DNA from 3 places in the Pseudalkalibacillus nanhaiensis genome. Region 2 is predicted to be linked to each of the others. Evidence: riboswitches for the same ligand, from Rfam matches in the RefSeq annotation. Region 2 holds a riboswitch; each other region holds the start of a gene.
What was found. Region 2 has a riboswitch for lysine ahead of lysA (diaminopimelate decarboxylase). Riboswitches for the same ligand answer to the same signal wherever they lie in the genome.
Positions count from the first base shown of each region.

Region 1: it holds a riboswitch for lysine, as region 2 does, so the genes downstream of both, V1497_RS14815 (aspartate kinase) here and lysA (diaminopimelate decarboxylase) in region 2, are expected to answer to the same signal.
Region 3: it holds a riboswitch for lysine, as region 2 does, so the genes downstream of both, V1497_RS15320 (Na+/H+ antiporter NhaC family protein) here and lysA (diaminopimelate decarboxylase) in region 2, are expected to answer to the same signal.

Region 1 is NZ_CP143541.1:2,847,804-2,854,917, forward strand. Features, by position in the region: gene V1497_RS14810 (zinc metalloprotease HtpX) at 177-1,025, shown strand; gene V1497_RS14815 (aspartate kinase) at 1,121-2,356, opposite strand; lysine riboswitch at 2,750-2,939, opposite strand; gene uvsE (UV DNA damage repair endonuclease UvsE) at 3,108-4,064, shown strand; gene safA (SafA/ExsA family spore coat assembly protein) at 4,132-4,752, shown strand; gene V1497_RS14830 (hypothetical protein) at 4,968-5,306, opposite strand; gene V1497_RS14835 (alanine/glycine:cation symporter family protein) at 5,460-6,893, opposite strand; gene V1497_RS14840 (enoyl-CoA hydratase-related protein) at 7,109-7,114, opposite strand, start outside.
Region 2 is NZ_CP143541.1:2,131,325-2,138,438, forward strand. Features, by position in the region: gene lysA (diaminopimelate decarboxylase) at 1-1,205, opposite strand, end outside; lysine riboswitch at 1,313-1,483, opposite strand; gene V1497_RS11165 (spore germination protein) at 1,547-3,019, opposite strand; gene V1497_RS11170 (stage V sporulation protein AE) at 2,967-3,575, opposite strand; gene spoVAE (stage V sporulation protein AE) at 3,582-3,932, opposite strand; gene spoVAD (stage V sporulation protein AD) at 3,932-4,954, opposite strand; gene spoVAC (stage V sporulation protein AC) at 4,976-5,425, opposite strand; gene V1497_RS11190 (stage V sporulation protein AB) at 5,482-5,904, opposite strand; gene V1497_RS11195 (stage V sporulation protein AA) at 5,894-6,490, opposite strand; gene sigF (RNA polymerase sporulation sigma factor SigF) at 6,673-7,114, opposite strand, start outside.
Region 3 is NZ_CP143541.1:2,948,197-2,955,310, reverse strand. Features, by position in the region: gene V1497_RS15340 (DUF72 domain-containing protein) at 154-1,005, shown strand; gene V1497_RS15335 (bifunctional UDP-sugar hydrolase/5'-nucleotidase) at 1,065-2,465, shown strand; gene V1497_RS15330 (YunC family protein) at 2,532-2,837, shown strand; gene yunB (sporulation protein YunB) at 2,916-3,710, shown strand; lysine riboswitch at 3,795-3,980, shown strand; gene V1497_RS15320 (Na+/H+ antiporter NhaC family protein) at 4,107-5,681, shown strand; gene V1497_RS15315 (sodium-dependent transporter) at 5,986-7,114, shown strand, end outside.

The DNA.
Region 1 (7,114 bases), 720 kb from region 2:
TTGCGGAAGAGGCATGCTCATAAATGAGTGTGCCTTTTTTACCGCTTTTTTCTAATTAAACAACATTTTTTGACAATTTAATGTTAAAATCGATCTAGATTGTTAATTTAAGGAATGCAGAAAGGGGGGTATGTTTTACTAGCTTTAACTCGTATATTTAAGGGGGAAAAAGGAATATGTACATAATTGATCTTCTACAACGATTAGTAAAAAAGCAAAACATCGGTATCATCGTTTTTCTTATTTTAAACACTTTTTTAGTTATTGCTCTATTTGGCGATCCAATTACAGGCATTGTTCTTTATACGGCCTCTCTATTAATCGCCTTATCTCCAATTGGTGAATGGATTCTACGCGTTCAACAAGGATGTAAGAAGCTTGCCCGGAAAGAACATATCGAACGTCTTGAGCCCCTTTTCAATGAAGTCTATGAAAAAGCGAAGAAGCTCGATCCGACCATTCCTGACAATGTTCAGTTATTCATCAGCAATGATTCAAGTCCAAATGCTTTCGCCACTGGCCGGAAAACCATTTGTTTAACGAAAGGCTTATTGGAGTATAGTGATGAGGAAATTAAAGCAACACTTGCCCATGAATTCGGACACCTTTCCAATAAAGACACGGATTTAATCCTCCTTGTCACGGTTGGAAATATGATTGTAACTGCCATGTTCGTCCTTTATCGAGTCATTGTGTCTGCCATCGGTATAGGTGTTAGCATAGCCAACCGCAGTTTCGGCTCTCTCATCGTCACCTTCCTCATCGATGTCGTATTGGTTGGTCTCATGTGGTTATGGACGAAGTTCGGAACCGTATTGGTTATGAACTCTGTTCGGAAAAATGAATATGAAGCAGATAAGTTTGCTTACGATTGTGGATATGGAAATGAACTAATTGTTGTCCTGGATAAATTCAATGCCATGGATACAGGTGCTACAAAAGGTTTATGGGCGAATCTATCCTCAACTCACCCTGATCCTGACCAACGTATCGGTAACCTTCAAAAACTCGATGATGTTGCATAAAGATAAACGATCAAAGCCGAAACTCCAATTGAGAGTTTCGGCTTTTTATTTCTTTTGATGTTCTTTTTTCTTCTCTAAAGTTGTCCTTTCTTCTGCTAAACGGTTTGCACCGGTTGACGGGCATCAAGTTCAAATGCTTCATGCAAGCATTCAATTGCAGAAATCATCGTTATACTCTCCACAATCGTTGAAACCTTAATCTCAGATGTGCTGACCATTTTGACTTTAATCTGATTTTCCGCAAGCACGTCGAACATTTTAGCAGCGACTCCTGGGTTGGAAATCATCCCTGACCCTACAATCGAAACCTTGGCAAGGTTTTCTTCATAAGAGATATGATCGAATTTCAACTGATCCTGATATTGACTCAACACTTCAAGTGTATACGTCAATATCTCTGAATCAACCGAAAAAGAGATATCTGTTGTTTCGTTCCCATTTGTATTCTGGATAATGATATCTACGTTGATCTGGCTGTTTGATAAGGTTGTAAAGAGGGCCGATAGTGTCGTCATTTCATCAGGCAAACCATGTACCGTCACCTTCGTTACATTATCCTCGAACGCAATTCCTCTCACCATCAAATTTCCTTCCATTGCTACTTCCTCCTCTATCCTCGTACCTGTGACTTTTTCTATACTGGATCGCACCTCTAACGGCACATCATAATTCTTTGCAAATTCAACAGACCTCGGGTGTAGGACCCCTGCTCCTAAATTCGCCATTTCAAGCATTTCATCGTACGAGATTGCCTCTAGTTTGCGAGCACCTTTCACAACCCGTGGATCCGTCGTGAAGACGCCGGTAACATCCGTATATATCTCACACTTTTCAGCATTTAACCTAGCGGCTAAAGCCACAGCTGTTGTGTCAGAACCACCTCTACCGAGAGTAGCAATCTCCTTCTCTTCTGTAAGCCCTTGGAACCCAGCAACTATGACAATCTTTCCAGTTGCTAGGTGCGCGGTGATGCGTTTCGGATCGATGTCCATAACTCTTGCATTACCGTGTACCGATTCCGTAGCAATACCGGCCTGCCACCCCGTAAGCGATATCGAATCATAGCCTTTTTCCTGAAGTGCCATTGCAAGCAATGACATAGAGACTTGTTCACCTGTTGAGACAAGCATATCCATCTCTCTTTTAGAAGGCTGGTCAGAAATGCATTTGGCTAAATGGATTAACTCATCCGTACTTTTCCCCATTGCTGAAACGACGACAACAACCTCGTTTCCTTGCTGAGCTGTTTCTATGATCCGATCAGCTACATTTTTGATTCTTTCCACTGATTCTACAGATGTGCCACCATATTTTTGAACGATTAACGCCATGATTCCATTCCTTTCATCTCTTTAAGTATCTGTTCAAGGCTGTTTTTGATGTTGAACAGCTTCAGGCGGACGCTTTCCGCGGGCAACGCTTCAGCCTCACTTCCACAGGATGTGGTGACTTCGACGTTCACCATAGGACGTGGTGGGTTTTTAGTCGAAGAACCTTAATTCCTTGGTCTGCGGGGTCTTCAGCTGTTGCTTTTCCCGCTGGAGTCGCCGCCTTACGCTTCTGTTTTCTTTAATATCAACGATAAAAGCTAACAGAGCCTAAAAAAAGGATTGACATCTCAACGTGTGACGGGCTTTCCAAACAACCATAAAAAATGGTGGATTGAAAAAACGATACGTCAGACTTGAGCGTCAATCCTCAACGTCTGCCACACTTATTCCCTTGCGTGAGATAGTCCTCCATACGACTTCAGGGATGGGTCGTATGACAGCCCTGCATTTCTTCAATACAGGTCCAGCTGGATCATGGTTGAGGCACCACCCAGCTTCGGCGAATTCCCCTTTCCTTTTGCACTCGTCAGAGCTCAATCTCTTCATGCAAAGTACTGATGGTTTCCGCGCCTCTACCATCACTTCATTTACATACGAAGTGTGGCCAAAAATTTAATTGCTTGTATTTTATCAAAAACCTGAAGGGTATACAAGATAATTCTTTTGATTGGAATTTGTTTCTTCTCACATATGTATAGGGAAGAAGCAAATAATAACGTTATCTTCATCGGCAAAAGGAGACCTGATCGACATGATCCTTCGTTTTGGATATGTATCAACAGCTTTGAATTTATGGGAATCCACCCCTGCACATACATTGACATTCACGAATTGGAAGAAGCTTGATAAGAATGATAGGAAGGAAAAACTCCTTCGTGTGACTGCTAAAAACATTGAAAATACCAAACGAGCGGTTTACTACAACATTGCTCAAGGAATCCATGTATATCGGCTGTCTTCATCCATCGTGCCGCTTGCAACCCATCCAGAGGTTCTGTGGGATTACATCACCCCTTTCCGAGACAAATTCAAAGAGATCGGGGAGCTCATCCAAAAGTATTCAATGCGGGTCAGTTTTCACCCTAATCAATATACCCTCTTCACAAGTCCGAACAATCGGGTTACAGAAAATGCAATCAGAGACATGGAATATCATTATGAGATGCTCAAAATGATGGGTGTACATAAACAGGCAAATATGAATATTCATGTTGGTGGGGTCTATGGCGACAAATCGACAGCCATTGAACGCTTTCATGAAAATATTGAAAAGCTGGATAGGACGATTAAGCATCAAATCACTCTTGAGAATGATGATAAAACTTATACTTCTCGGGAAACATTGGACGTTTGTAAGGCACATTCCCTACCATTTGTGTTTGATTATCATCACCACTGGGCAAATCCGGGTGAGGATAAAGTAGACGAACTGCTACCTGAGATATTTTCAACCTGGGATAAGGTCGACTATCCTCCGAAATTCCATTTGTCTTCGCCGAAGACGGATAAGGAATACCGTGCACATGCAGAATACGTTGATATTCAATTTGCCCTACCATTCATAAAAAGCTTGATCCAATACGGCGAGGATGCAGACATTATGATTGAGGCCAAAAGGAAGGATAAAGCGGCACTCCAGCTTGTTGAAGAGTTGGCCTCCATCAGGGGATTTAAACGAATTGATGGTGCAGTAATAAAAATAAAGTAAAAAGCTGGTATGGTTATGCCATAAATTACCGCTTTAATAGTTTGCTAGAATTTGTAATACTTTTAGTATGAAAACACTTACAAAACTACTCACACTATTGTTGTCTGTCACTCTAGTCGCGGGTATTCATAATGAATCTTCAGCTGCTTCATCCCATACAGTCAAATCTGGTGATACGATGTGGAAGATTGCTTCATACTATCAGATTGGTACATCTGAAATCATTCAAGCGAATCCACAAGTCGAAAATCCAGATCGAATTTATCCTGGGCAAAAATTGAACATTCCCGATAATAGCGGCGTAAGATCCATTGAAAAGCAAGTTGTGCAGCTTGTTAATAATGAACGAGCGAAACATGGTCTTCAACCGCTAAAAGAGAATTGGGAGCTTTCAAGAGTTGCCCGGTATAAATCAAAGGATATGATTGAACAAAATTACTTCAGTCATACTTCTCCTACTTACGGAAGTCCATTTAAGATGATCAGAGACTTCGGTATTTCTTATCGTACAGCAGGAGAAAACATTGCAGCTGGACAACGTACAGCTGAAGCAGTAGTGGATGCATGGATGAACAGTGAGGGTCATCGTAAAAACATCCTATCAAGCAACTACAAAGAAATCGGTGTAGGATATGCTAAAGGAGGGAGCTACGGACATTACTGGACTCAAATGTTCATCAGCCGATAAAACGAATTAAGCCACCCGTTTGGGTGGCTTTTTTACATAAAGGCTCTGTCTGTTGAACAGCTTCAGGCGGACGCTTTCTGCGGGCAACGCTTCAGCCTCACAGACCTCGTTCCTCGCTCAGCGGGGTCTTCAGCTGTTGCTTCCCCCTGGAGTCGCCGCCTTACGCTTTTGTTTTCTTATCAACAATAAAAGCTAACAGAGCCTACATAAAAGACTTACATTCTAAGCTGGATCGGAATGATTGGATTCACAGCATCATTCTCCACTTGTTCATCCAGTAACTGCAATTGCAGCCTCAAATCCTCTTCGTCAAATGGGAGGAATTCCATGGCATCCAACTGCTCTAACAACTTCCGATGTAATTTCTTATATCCTGTCCACTTCTTCTTTTGTGCTTGTTCCATCAATGCAGACAATGTAGCAAGACACTTCGCAAGTTGAGGATCGTCACCATCCAATAGCATTTCACGACTGATATGGTGACATTCTACATAGTCTTGCTTTACATTAAAGGTCTGTATGTAGTTATTTATTCTTTCCTTTTGTGCATTCATTTGACCAGCCTCCCCGTTCCTTACGTTTATGCAATACCCGCATTTCATATCTTGTAAATCATAAAATCGATAATTTATCATTTTTTATTCTACAACAGTACCTATTTAAAAAAAGCCGGTCAATAGATGACCGGCTTTTCAGGAGAAAAGGAATTATTCACTTGAAGCTTTTTGTCGGTATTCCCTTTCTTCGTCCCACACTTCTGTATTGTGAAGACCGACTGTTCGTGGGTCGAACAGTGGATCTTTACCTTCACGCTTCTGCGCAAGATAATCCTTCAATGTGGCAAATGCAATCTTTCCAAGCATGGTGATTGCAATCAAGTTGACGAGTGCCATTAACGCCATGAATAGGTCAGCTAGACTCCAGACAATCGCAATTTTCGCGACAGAACCGAAAAATACCATTCCGATTACTGCAAGACGATAGAGGAACATCCAGCTTTTGTTTCCTGAACGCATAAATCCGATGTTGGACTCACCATAGTAGTAGTTTCCGACCACTGAACTAAATGCAAACATGAAGATGAACACAGCAATTGTTATGCCGGCCCAATCACCAAGATGTGTATTCATTGCTTGTTGCGTCAACTGGATTCCATCATTCGAACCTGTGTAGACGCCAGAAAGTATAATCATGAATGCTGTTGCAGAACAAATCAAAATTGTATCTGTAAAGACACTCAATGTTTGAATGAGACCTTGCTTGGCTGGGTGGGATACGTTTGCAGTTGCAGCCGCATTAGGCGCACTACCCATACCAGCTTCGTTAGAGAATAGACCACGCTTGATACCATTCATTAGCGCAGCCCCGACTCCTCCACCTACTGCTTCTTCAAATCCGAACGCACTCTTTACAATAAGAGCAATGACGGATGGAAGTTCAGTGATATTGACGACTAAAATATAAAGTGCAATCAACAGGTAGACAATGGCCATGAATGGAACGATCGTCTCGGCTACACGTGCAATTCGTTTGATTCCACCAAAGATGATAACAGCAACAATTGCACTTATGACGATTGCAAAAACAAATCGATTCAACCCAAACGATTGTTCAAACGCAAGAGAGATCGTATTTGCTTGTACAGCATTGAACACCAGACCGAACGTGAATGTGATCAAGACCGAAAACAGGATCCCCAACCACCGTTTGTTCAATCCTTTTTCCATATAATACGCTGGTCCACCACGGAAACCGAAGTCATCTTTGACTTTATAGATCTGTGCTAGTGTACTTTCAACAAATGCTGTTGCTGCTCCAATCAGGGCGATGATCCACATCCAGAAGACCGCTCCTGGTCCACCGAGGGAAATCGCTAGAGCAACACCTGCAAGGTTACCTGTTCCGACACGGGAAGCCGTACTTATACTGAAAGCCTGGAACGACGAAACCCCACGTCTTTTTTTGTCCTTTGAAACAGTCGCTCCCTCACCGAGAAGCTTCACCATTTCTTTTATCATTCGAAATTGTACGAAATTTGTTCGGATAGAAAAATAAACCCCTAAAATTAATAGAAGTGCAATTAACACATAAGTCCATAAGAGCTCATTTCCCCATCCGACGATTGATTCTAACCACGACACAATAATTCACCTCAATAAAGTAGTATTAAGCATACCACGCTTTATTGTATTACATCATTAAACAGTTGTCATTGGGGATTCCTGGTAATACGATTTATGTATGCTTACAATCTCTATTTCCACATAACAAATTGAGATAAACTTCCAATTATCGTTATAAAATGACAAAAACCAGGAAACCATTTTAATAATATGGTATCCTGGTTCCTGCAAACTTATTT
Region 2 (7,114 bases):
GGTACCCTGTTATAATTGTTTGCCATCGAATACCCATAAGCACCCGTACAGAACATGGCGAGGATATCCCCTTGTGACGTTTTCGGAAGAGAGATGTCATGGATGAGCATATCTCCGGATTCACAGCATCTTCCTGCAATGGATACGAGCTGTGTGTTCGGCTGCATGAGACGATTTGCCACCACAGCCTCATATTTGGCTTGATACAGTGCAGGTCTTAAGTTATCTGTCATGCCTCCATCCACAGCAATATAATTCCGTATTCCTGGTATTCTTTTTTCTGATCCGATCGAGTATAATGTCGTCCCCGCTTCTCCTACGATGGATCGCCCTGGTTCGATCCAGATCTCAGGCATAGCCATACTCGTTTTCTCAACTTGAGCTTCAACCTCATCAATGAGAGCGTTCATCATCTGTTCAATTGAAACGTCTTGATCGGCAGAGGTATAAGGGATGCCGAAGCCTCCACCTAAATTGACGACAAGTGGTTCGTAGCTGTATGACTCAGACCATTGCTGCAACTGATTGAACACCTTCTGGATCGCCATGACAAAGCCCTTTGCCTCAAAAATTTGCGACCCGATGTGACAGTGGATGCCCAGCACGTCGATGCGATCTGACCCAAGAGCCTCCTGCAGGGCTTGATCCGCCTGTTGACTGACGAGATCGAAGCCGAACTTCGAGTCCTCTTGCCCTGTTAAGATGTAATCATGGGTATGTGCCTCGATTCCTGGAGTGATTCGTAAAAGGACTGGGACTGTACAATTCATCTGTTCTCCTAATTCCTTTATACAATCCAGTTCATAAAAGTTATCGACGACAATACACCCTACACCTTCTTGTATCGCCATACGTAATTCTTCCATGCTCTTGTTATTGCCATGAAAATGTATGTTCTCAGTTGGAAACCCTGCTTGTAAAGCTGTGTATAGCTCTCCGCCGGAGACGACGTCGAGGTGCAGACCTTCTTCTTCCATCAGCTGGACCATGGCTACACTTGAAAATGCCTTACTGGCATATGAAACTTTAGCGTCTACCCGACGTTCTTTGAATGTCGTTAGGAATGCTTTGGCTTGCTGACGAATCTTTGCAACATCATAGACGAATAACGGTGTTCCATATTCCTTAGCCAATTCAATCGTATCGACACCTCCAATTTCCAAGTGTCCCTTCTCATTCATTTTCCCTGTCCCCAAGAATACCATTACAATTCTCCTCCCTCGATTTAAGAGAGAGCCTATAAACTGATAAAAATACAAAAAACCAGTCCATGTAGAAAGGTACATAAACTGGTTTCAACCGTACCCTCATCAGTTGGAATAGCTCTCCACTACATGTGTAGTGACAGTCCGTTACTTGTTCAGCAACGACCCAGCAATCATAATCGGCATCATGACTACTTCGGCAAATTGACCTTTCTTCGTCCGTCCTGGCACCCCTGCTCGGGACGAGTACTCATTCGCTTTGCGCCTCTACCCCATTACGTTGAATGAGGCATTTATTAAATTATCAATAACTTTAGCATAAACTCAGGCTGGAATCAACTTCAATTTGCTTGTTTTTTCTGATTTTGTGGCCTTACGATACTTGGTCGAACTTTTGATAATGGCACCGACACCCTGACCAGAACTTGTAAAAGGGCTTGTGGATTGAACGGGATGAATGGCCATAAGTATGGTGTATTCAGATTCTTGATGCTGCAAAGTAGGATGATAACCAAAGTCACACCTACCATGAAGCCAGGCACACCGAATATCAAAACGAGTGTAATCATAATCAACCGGACGATCTTGTTGGCTACACCTAATTCATAGCTCGGGGTTGCAAATGAACCGATCGCGGCGAGGGCGACATATAAAATGACCTCAGAAACGAAAAGACCGACATCAATGGCGATTTGGCCGATTAACACAGCAGCGATCAGACCCATTGCCGTTGAAAGGGCCGATGGTGTATGGATGGCGGCCATCCTCAGCACGTCGATGCCGAGCTCCGCAAAGAGGATTTGCAAATAGATCGGGATGTTCGAATCCTTAGTTGGACCGATGAAATCAAGATTAGGCGGTAAAAGGTTCTCGTTCAAGACGAACAAAAGCCATAGAGGCAGCAAGAACACGGAGGTGAGCATTCCACCAAAACGTATCCAGCGCAAGAACGCACCGATCATCGGGGTTTGACGATACTCTTCAGCATGCTGGACATGATGGAAAAAGGTTGTCGGTGTAATGATGACGCTTGGAGATGTATCGACAAAGATCAGAACATGTCCTTCAAGTAAATGCGTAGCCGCGACATCTGGTCTTTCTGTATATCGTACGAGCGGATATGGATTCCAGCCTTGTTTCACGATGAATTCTTCGATCGTCTTATCCGCCATCGGAATCCCATCAATACGGATTTCATCCAATTCCTGCTTGATGGTTTTGATGAGCCCCGGATCAGCGACGTCCTCCAAGTAGGAGATACACACATCCGTTTTGGAACGATCACCGATTTGGACAATCTCATTACGCAGCCTTTCATCCCTAAGACGTCTCCTTGTCAGAGCCGTATTCTCGACGATGTTTTCTGTATACCCATCACGAGCACCACGCACGACTTTTTCGACATCCGGCTCTTGCGGCGTACGACCAGGGTAACTTCTGACATCCACAATGAAGCCTTCATCATTGCCATCAATCAATACAGCAATAAGTCCTGATAAAACGCGATCAATCACCTCGTCCAAGTTCTTGGCAGTTGAAACCTGTTGGTGGGCAAGATGATTTTTGATGATGTCCTTCGCTTTGGTCGTTGATCTGTAGTCCGTATTCATGACCAGTAATTCTTTAAGGAGCATGATGATGTACTCACTGTCACAAAGACCTGTACAGTAATAGACATGAACTTCCTTGTTCAGAAGGTTCATCTTACGGACACCTACATCGAAGCTTTTTCCTATGCCGATTTTCTCTTTCAAGAATTCCTCATTGTCGGTGATTTTCTTCTTGATCGGTGTTTCTTCTTTTTGAGGATGCATGATGATCACTCCTTTCTAAGATGAGTTCAATCGCTTGCTTCGTAATCGGAGCTCCCCGTTCAGCATGGTCAATTCCTGCCATTTTACCGATATCACCAACTCCGACAATGTAAGGAATATCAAGTTCATCCAGAATATAGACGGTATCTCCATCCAAACGGCCAAATTCCATATCCGGTAATCCGCTTTTGTCTACACCATAGGCTGACAACTCACCGAATCGGTCAATGCTGACGTCCACTTTTGTCCACTCGGCCAGGTGCGTTTTAGAAGCGACCGCAATCGCCCCTAAGACCTCTACTTCAGGATGGTTACAGACGACTCGCATCGCACGTTCACCTGGTCCTTCCCCTCGATATCCGCAATCATCGAACATGACGAGGACAGGATCATAAGGAGTGGAAAGAATCAAAGAAACAAGCTCCTCACCTGTCAGCTTTGACGGATTGCCCCATGAGTGGGAAATACAGCGACCGCCGATTTCCTTGGCAACATGCTCGACAGCCTTCAAAGCATAGAGATCTCCATCTGTAATCAAGATGACTCGTTTTTTCATATTAGATCATCCTTTAGGTTTGAACAGCACGGCAACGATAAATCCGAATAAGATGGCTGAGGAAATACCGGCTGATGTAAGCTGGAAGATCCCCATGGCGATACCGATAAAGCCGTGGTCCTCCGCTTCAGCCATCGCCCCATGCAGAAGGGAATGACCGAAACTTGTTATAGGTACTGTCGCACCTGCACCTGCGAATTGAATCAATTTATCATACAACCCAAATCCATCAAGGCAAGCACCTGCGACTACAAAACCTGACGTAAGGTGAGCAGGGGTGATAGGAAAGAAATCCAATAATAACTGACCGATCAGGCAAATCAGTCCGCCTACGACAAATGCGATAAGATATTCCATTATGAATTCCCTCCTCCGTTTGCAGCTTCAAGTACGACACCATGAGCGATTGTCGGAATCGTTTCCTTTTGCTGGATCATGATCGGATTCATCAACGCACCTGTCGCAACTACGAAAATCCGTTTTAAGTTACCTGCAGCAACTTCCTTCAACAAATGTCCATAGGTGACGACAGCTGAGCAGGCACAACCGCTTCCTCCTGCAAAAACAGGCTGGTCTGGCCGATAGACAAGTAAACCGCAATCCTGATGATTGGAGGAGATGTCATAGTTCTGTTCTTGTAAAAGCTGTAACAAGATCGGGGAGCCGACAGCTGAAAGATCTCCGGTTACGATCATGTCATAGTCGCCAGGTTTTGATCCTGTATCTTTAAAATGAGTTGCAATCGTATCAGCAGCTGCAGGAGCCATGGCTGAACCCATATCAAACGGATCGGAAATGCCCAAATCCATCACGCGCCCGATTGTGGCAGAAGTGATTTTTATTGGTGACGGCGTTGTTCCAACGATAGAGGCTCCTGCACCGGTGACCGTGTAGGTGGCAGAATCGGGTTTCTGTCCACCGTATTCAGTAGGGTAACGGAATTGTCTTTCCGCTGTAGCATTATGACTACTCACCGCTGTAAGGACGTTGTTGGCAAATTCTCCATCGATCAAAGCGGAAGCAACCGCTAATGTCTCCATGGATGTCGAACACGCACCAAACATACCAAGGAAGGGAATCTGGGTTTGACGTGCAGTATAATTCGCAATGACTGTCTGATTGATCAAATCACCAGATAGGAACAAATCCATATCGGACGGTTGTTTGTTCGCCTTTTGCAAGCAAATGTCGACCGCCTGCTCCATCAGATGCCGCTCAGCAAGCTCCCAATTGTCCTGTCCGCAATGAAGCTCATCGAACGTCAGATCAAATTTATCGCCTAATGGCCCAGCAGCTTCTTCAGGTCCAACAACAGCTGCTGAAGCGTTGATATATAATTGTTTTGAAAACGTCCACGTTTGTTTTCCAGTTAACTTCAAGGTTGAACAACCTCCATAGACTTAAAAGAATAGTTTAACCAAATAACGAATCATACCAATGACGTAGGCTGACACAGCTCCAAAAACGATGACAGCACCAGCTAATTTGAACAGGTTGGTTGCCACACCTAGGACAATTCCTTCACTCTTGTGCTCTAATGCTGCACTCGTGACCGCATTGGCAAACCCTGTGACAGGAACGATGGAACCTGCACCGCCAAATTGACCGATTTTATCATAAACACCAAAACCGGTAAGAAGCGCAGCAATTAAAATGAGGGTAGCGACCGTCGGGTTACCCGCTGTTTTTTCTGTAAAATTGAAGAAGGTAATATAGAAATTCGAGATTCCTTGACCAATCATACAGATGAACCCACCAACCATAAATGCTTTAAAAGCATTGAATACATAAGGAGGTTTCGGTTGTAACGGTTTGATTTTTTCCTTATAGGCTTGCTGTTCCGGCGTCAACTTATTCTTTGCCAAGCCGCTTCAACTCCTTTTTCTGATTCATGTCAATTCGTTCCTTACAAATGAACGAAGAAAATCCAATGGAAGAGGGACCCTACCACTTTTCCGAAGAGAATCGCCATCAAGAGGACCAGAACTTGTTCTTTAAATCCGACTCGCTTCATCAGAATGGGAAGGACATTCAGCACTTCCGTCAATGCTGCCGCAAGCATCCCGACAAACGTTCCACTTGCAAGGCCGATAGGGATTAGAATCAAAGGACTGCTCGATATCGTTAGATCACGTAAACCGAACCAGCTTGAAACCAATACCCCTAGAATGATACTCATTTCATAACTTCTTAGCTTGGAGTAGGTTTTGGAAATTTGCATGAGCCTTGGCAAAATCCCAAATACGGTCAGAATCGCCACGAATCCAGCTCCTACTGCCAGTCCTCCGCCAAATCCGATCAACATTACACTCAAAATTTTAATCGTCATGGGCTTTCTTCTCATTCTCTTTGTTTTCATTCAGAATCACGTATTGGTCAAGGTCCTGCTGATAGTTGAACATTTCGACTTCAAGGGGGCTCGGTTCTTCGTTGAAACGCTTTTTGAAGATATGATTGAAAAACAATACCATCCCGAAGCCTAGCCCTAATGAGTATGGAATCTGCAACAATAACGGGTAAGCATTTTCATGACCAGTAACGAGATAGTATATCTTCTGGTGCACTTCTTGCATACTTACATCTTCATGGAAATTCATGATGGCTAAAGCTGCCCCGATGAATAACAACATCCAGACGATGATGAAGTAAACGCCAGTAATGCTGTTCTTGCCATATTGCACTTCTACGATCGTCTGGGAGGAACCGATCGGCTGAATGTCAACCTCCGGAAATCGATTACGGATCGTTTTTAGAACTTTCATAAGATCGATGATGACGATCGTCTTGTCTTGAATCGTAATCTTATGAATGATGATTCCACCTATTTGTTCAACAATCTCTTCAGGTCCTACGAGTTGGGCGAGGTCTTTGATCCGAACTGTTTGATCTGGAGAAACGAGCAGCTTATGTCGCATACGAAGGTACACCGTTTCTGCGTCCAAAGTTAATCCCCCTTATGCCAATTCGTTTATATGTAGTATGTTTCTTCCAAACCTGTATCATTCTGTCCACCTTAGTTCTCCAACAATTTCCTATTTCGTTCTGTCAGCTTTTTTCGAGGATTTCTGTAAAACGATAAAAAACCCAAACGGACGATTCATTCGTCCATTTGGGTTTTCATTTCCTTCAATATTTTCTTTTCGAGCCTTGAGACCTGGACCTGTGAAATCCCTAATCTAGAGGCGACTTCGGATTGAGTCTGATCCTTGAAATACCTTAAGTAGACGATCAGCCTTTCCCGTTCATTCAATGTTTGGATTGCTTCACGTAAGGCAATCTGATCAAACCATTTCGACTCATCTTGATCCGAGATTTGATCGAGCAATGTGATCGGATCCCCATCGTTTTCGAAAACCGTCTCATGAATCGAAGATGGTGCCCTTACAGCTTCCTGCGCCATGACGACTTCTTCAGGGCTGATTTCGAGTCGGGTGGCAATCTCATTTACCGTAGGGTTTCTTCCAAGGTCTTTGGATAGTTCATCCTTCATCTTCCGTACCTTGTTCCCAAGCTCCTTCAGAGAGCGACTGACTTTGACC
Region 3 (7,114 bases), 820 kb from region 2:
GTTCGGTAACTTAGGGTGAGAAAGAGCTCTTAATCAATAAGAGCTCTTTTTATATTGCTATTGAAAGACCCTCTTACCATTCAAATACTTGCACTTTTTGTGTGGACAACTCAAAATAAAAGTAACGAATTAAAATATGAGAGGTACGTGTGTATGATTGAGATCGGAGTGACGGGTTGGGGCGATCACGACTCGCTATACCCACCTGATATCAGAGCGACAGATAAACTGAAAACATATAGCAGCTTCTTTCCGACTGTAGAGGTCGATTCGTCCTTTTATGCTATTCAACCGGTTAAGAATTATCAGAAGTGGGTGAAGGATACTCCTGAGCGTTTTTCTTTTGTTGTGAAGGCGTATCAAGGAATGACAGGGCATACGAGAGGGGACATTCCGTTTGAGAGGCCTGAAGAAATGTTCGAGCTTTTCAAAACGTCTATTAAACCTCTTCAGGATGCTGGGAAACTGAAGATGGTGCTGTTCCAATATCCTCCCTGGTTTGACTGCAACCGTGAAAATGTTGAACATTTAAGGGACGCCAAGGAAAAGATGGGCGATATTCCAGTTGCCTTGGAATTCCGTCATCAGTCCTGGTTCCACCCATCCTTCAAAGATCGGACACTTGAATTCATGAAGGAAGAGGGCTGGATCCATAGTATTTGTGATGAACCACAAGCTGGTACAGGGTCTGTTCCAACAGTACTTGAACCTACTCACCCGGAAAAAACATTGATCCGATTCCATGGTCGAAATGTGCACGGCTGGCAAAAGAAAGGCAGAAACAACCAGGATTGGCGAGATGTTCGATATCTTTATCGTTATTCTGAAGATGAACTCATAGAATGGAAGGAAAAGCTTCTCAACCTCCATAAACCGGGGCATGATTTAACGGTCCTTTTCAACAATAATTCAGGTGGAGATGCAGCTGACAATGCAAAACAGATGATTGAGCTATTAGGCATTGATTATGAAGGACTTGCTCCGAGACAGCTTGATCTCTTCTAAATGAGTCTTACATCTTTACGTCAAAAATACTTTAAAGAACCATCAAAGGAGATGATACATTGAGCAACGTAAAGCTCCATCTGTATCATACAAATGACTTACATAGCCACCTCGAACAGTGGCCGAAAATCATGAGCTTTCTGAAGGAACGGCAACAGATCCATAATCAAAACGGTGAGCATGTCATCCGATTTGATATTGGAGATCATGCGGATCGCGTCCATCCTTTGACAGAAGGGACGGAAGGCCAGGGGAATGTTCAGCTCATGAATGAGGCCGGATTTTTGAACGCAACGATCGGAAATAATGAAGGAATCACTTTTTCAAAAGCTCAGCTGGATGCTCTATATAAGGATGCAAATTTCCAAGTGGTGCTCGGGAATCTGAAGGATAAATTCGGTGAACGTCCGCACTGGGCTAAGCCATATGACATTCATACGCTACCAAACGGTTTGAAAATAGGAGTCATTGCTGCAACGGCTCCTTTCAAGGCTTATTATGAACTGTTGGATTGGGACGTTCTTGATCCTTACGATACGATTAAAGAGTTTGCGGAAATAATCCGGGATCAGGTTGATATCCTTATTCTCTTGTCTCACCTCGGTCTTGAAGCGGACAAACAGCTTGCTGAAGAGGTGGATGAGCTGGATATCATCCTCGGTTCACATACGCATCATGTCTTACCCGATGGGATCCGATCATCGAAAGGCATCACGATCGGGCAAGCCGGAAAATTTGGTTTTTACGTCGGACATATGGAAATTGATTGGAAGGAGGATGAAAAGAAAATCCACCATGTGAATGCGAAAGTAATCGACATCCGGAATCAGATACCTGATGAAGAAAGCGAACGGCACCTCCATCAATTAAAGGAAGCTGCTCGACATCAGTTACAAGAAGTCGTAACCGTTCTTGAAGAGCCCCTCGACTTAGAGTGGTTTAAGAAATCCTCATTTACATCCTTACTTTCGGAAGCAATTCGGGAATGGTGTAACACCGAAATAGGTATGATTAATGCCGGCCTCCTCTTAGAGCCTTTAAACGCTGGACCAGTGACGAAGGGAGATCTTCATCGCGTATGTCCTCACCCAATAAATCCTTGTAAGCTCCTTTTAAAAGGAGAGTACTTGAAAGAAATGATCCATCAAGCGATGACGAAGGAGCTTGTCAATCTTGAGATTAAAGGGCTTGGGTTCCGTGGAAAGGTCATCGGCCAGATGATTTTCGATGGTGTGGAAACCGAAGGGCGCTTGCTGGAAGACGGCGAATACCATGTGCGAAGGATTTTCATAAACGGGGAGCCGCTTGAGCAAGAGCGGATTTATACGGTCGGTACCGTAGACATGTTCACGTTCGGCCGCCTGTTGCCATCCGTCGCATATGCGGAAAAGAAAGAATATTTTCTACCTGAAATGATCCGGGACGTTCTTGCATGGAAGCTAAAAACCCTTGAAAGATAGGCAAAGCGCCAACACGCTTTTTTCTGCTATAACATATTCATAGTAGAGTAAAGGAGCGTGAAGAAGATGATTACGGTGACACCTATCGAAATCGATGGGCATTTATTTACCGGGGTGACCGTGGCTTTACCGAAGACGAATTTCATGTCAATCAGTAATGATAAAGGGTATATCATGTGCGGAGCGCTTGATGTAGCTCTTTTGAATGAAAAATTGGCAGAGCGTAAAATAATCGCTGGCCGAGCAGTAGGCGTCCGTACGCTTGATCAATTATTAGAAGCCCCTCTGGAATCCGTTACACTGGAGGCAGAAGCGATCGGAATCACGAAAGGGACGACAGGACGGGAAGCTCTTCTCAAAATGGCTCAATGAGAATGGTTGCCTGTAAAATAAATAGCGATACAACCCCCATTCATTGCATACATATAGCAATAGATAGGGGGTATTTTAATGTGGCGGATACGAAGACGTCCCCGAGGGAGAGGACCGCTTCCTTTTCAATATGTATTCATCATTTCTTTCATTATTTTCATACTCCTCACGGCTCAAGCATTGTGGCTTGTCGATCGTGGAATCCAACCAGCTCTTATGAAAATTGCTGAAACAGAAACCGAGGACATTGCTCAGCTTGCTATCCAAAGTGCCATCAAGAACAGGATCGTTGATTCAGGGAAAACGAAAGGGCTCGTCGTCATCAGATATGATCGCGATCAACGGGTAGCTTCAGTGAGTACGGACCCAAAGGTCGTCAACGAAATCCAGTCCTTGGCTACAGCAAATGTCCAATCCTTACTTGAGCAGATTGAAAACGGAAAAAAACCGGATTTTGCTAATTTTGCTGGTGTTGAAGTAGAGCGGGAAAACGAACATCAAAATGGAATCATAACGAAGATTCCATTGGGGCGGGCTACGAACAATTCCTTGCTTGCGAACTTAGGACCTAATATACCGGTTCGTTTCAGGGTAATTGGAAGTGTACAGACGGATTATATTGAAGCCACAGAAGAAGCCGGTATTAATAATGTAAAGTTAAAAGGATGGATTGAAGTCGTCGTCAAGGTCCGGGTCATCGTTCCATTCGAGACCCAAGAGAAGATCATTAAGACGAACATCCTGGTCATGTCTGAATTCATACCGTTGGATGTACCGTACTATTATCACCACGGAACCGGAACCGGTGCTCAGCCAGTTGTTCCAATCACACCGAATGTGGGGGATGATAAGAAAGATAGCGATCAACCGTGATCCTGAAAACAGAATGGCTTGTATTATTATAGAGGTTTTAGTATAATAGTACTTGGCGCAAACAAAATAATAAACCTTATCATCCGATGAGGTAGTGGAGCAAGGAACAAGAGTAGCCTGATGGGAGTATGACATCAATGATCATCAGCGAAAGGGTTCATTGCCGAAGCCAGGGAAGACCGTCAAATCAATCCTGGTTGGGGCTGTACTGAATAAGTACTGCACTGTCACTGTTCGGGAAAGTTTGAATAGTGGAGAACTACGTGATCGATGGGGGATAACCGTTACAAAGGTAACGATAGGTTATTTTCTATCTATCGTTGCCTTTTTTTTATTGTATTGGGGGTACTCAGAAGAGACCACTCTTCTGTTTTAAAAAAGGAGGAGTTAGTGACAATGGAGAACACAATTTATTCATTAATACCGCCGCTCTTGGCCTTGCTGATGGTGGCATTGACAAGGAGGGTGTTACTGTCACTCGGTACGGGTATCGTGGTAGGAGCGCTCATGCTTCATGATTTCAATGTTCCGGCAAGTGGTATGAAAATCTTTGAAATCGTCCGTGGCATATTTGTGGTTCAAAACGATGCCGGTGGATGGGAAGTCAATACATGGAACGTCTTCATTCTATTGTTCTTATTGATTTTAGGAATCATGACGTCACTCATCGCCATTGCGGGAGGAAGCCGCGCATTCGGAGAATGGGCAATCAAGAAGGTGAAAACCCGCGTCGGCGCTCAAATATTGACGATCGTACTTGGTATCATCATCTTTATCGACGATTATTTCAATTCACTTGCGGTCGGGAATGTCAGCCGTCCGTTGACAGATCGCCATAAAATTTCACGTGCGAAGCTTGCATACTATATCGATTCTACAGCTGCACCTGTTTGTGTCATTTCCCCTGTTTCCAGCTGGGGTGCTTACATCATCGGATTGATCGGGACCATTCTTGTCACACATGAAGTGACCAATATCGGAGCATTAGAAGCGTTCGTTACAATGATCCCAATGAATATTTATGCATTAGCTGCCTTGCTGCTCGTGTTTGCAACAGCTCTTTTCAATATTAATCTCTTTTCCATGAAGACACATGAAGAACGTGCTGTGAACAAAGGACAAGTCTTAAACCCGGACAACAAAGCGGTTCCAGGAGAACAGTCCGATCTTCCTGAAAGTGATAAAGGGAAAGTTGGCGACTTGATCTGGCCGATTGTCGCGTTGATCATCGGGACTGTTGCCGCGATGCTTTATACGGGTGCACAAGCAACAGAAGGGGAAGTTACGATTCTCTCGATGTTCGAGAATACAGATGTAGCGAAATCACTTGTCTACGGTGGACTAGTCGGACTTGCTGTCATCGTCATCTTATTCTTAACGAAGGGTCTCCCGTCTAAACACTTTGGAACAGGAATTTGGAAAGGAATCGAGTCCATGCTTCCGGCCATTTATATTCTGCTCTTTGCATGGGTGATTGTGGCTATTATTGATGAGATCGGAACAGGGAAATACCTTGCCGGAATCGTAGACGGAAACATCAATCTTGCGTATCTGCCTGTATTGCTGTTCTTGATTTCAGGAATCATGGCATTTGCGACAGGAACCTCTTGGGGAACCTTTGGTGTCATGCTTCCGATTGCAGGAGAAATCGCTGCTGCAACGGATATCACGTATCTGTTGCCGGTATTAGCTGCAGTGTTGGCTGGGTCCGTCTTTGGTGACCATTGCTCACCGATTTCCGATACAACGATTCTTTCGTCCACCGGTGCGGGGAGCAATCATATCGACCATGTGATGACGCAATTACCGTATGCGATTCTAGCTGCTATTGTCAGCTCGATCGGATTTATCATTCTTGGCTTTACACAAAGCATTACGATTTCACTCCTAATCTCCATAGTTCTGATGGTGGGAGTGGCCTTTGTACTAAGGAACATGGGCGCTGTGAAAGTAGATACCATTTCAGAGTAAATTCAGATTTGAATGAAAAGGAAAGCTTGAGGATTGTCATTGTACAATTCCTCAGGCTTTTTTGTTTTTTAAAAGTGCTTAGCGGGATCTACATTTGGATAAACTGTTACATAACTGTAAAAGAGTGTAGTCATATCATACTAATACTGGAAAAAATTAATGTAGATAGATATCACTAATTTTTTTGAAAATTCTTTGACACGTCCAAATTGACTCGCTATACTTATAGACGAAATAGTCAGAAAAGACAAAAGGTTTTTATTATGACTTATGTCACAAAATCAAATAGAATGGAGGAGCTAACATGGAGAACAACAGAGCACAATGGGGCACAAGAGCAGGCTTCATTCTAGCAGCTGTTGGATCTGCAATCGGTCTAGGAAATATTTGGCGTTTTCCTTATATCGCATATGCAGATGGTGGTGGGGCTTTTTTCTTACCGTATTTGATTGCCCTGCTGACAGCTGGTATTCCAATCTTGATCTTAGAATTCACAATGGGTCATCGCTACAGAGGATCTTCACCACTTACTTTCAGAAGAATCAACAAGAAAGCTGAATGGCTAGGATGGTGGCAAGTTCTCATATCATTCGTTATTTCGACGTATTATGCCGTTATTATCGCTTGGGCATTAGCTTACGCATTCTTCTCCTTTAAGTTATCTTGGGGAGATGACACGGAAGGATTCTTACTTCAGAATTACCTTGGGGCGCTAGACGTGGATCCTGGTACTTTAGGTGGAATCGTTCCTGATGTTTTCATTCCGTTGTTAATCGTATGGGTGATTACGCTTGGCGTTTTATTTAAAGGTGTTAAGAAGGGAATTGAAGTTGCGAACAAAATTTTCATCCCGGCACTTATCGTACTTTTCTTGATGATTGTCATTCGCGCATTGACGCTGGATGGTGCAAGCATCGGATTAGACGCATTATTCAAACCGGACTGGAGTCGTATCGGTGACTCTAAGGTGTGGATTGATGCATACGGACAAATCTTCTTCAGTTTGTCGATTGCATTTGCCATCATGATTACGTACTCAAGTTATCTACCGAAAAAATCGGATATTACGAACAATGCCTTTATCACTGGTTTCAGTAATTCCAGTTTTGAATTACTCGCAGGTATCGGGGTATTCAGTGCGTTAGGTTTCATGGCTAAAGCATCTGGAGTAGATATCAGCGAGGTTGCGACAGATGGTGTAGGACTTGCTTTCGCAGTCTTCCCTGCAATCATCAACCAAATGCCGGCTTTCAATGAATTATTCGGTTTCTTGTTCTTTACATCACTTGTGTTGGCCGGTCTATCCTCATTGATTTCAATCAGTGAGACGTATATTGCCGGATTCCAGGACAAGTTCAACATTTCCCGTACAAAAGCGGTTGCGATCGGTGGAGGTCTTTCTGCATTGATCTCCATCCTATATGCGACTAAGG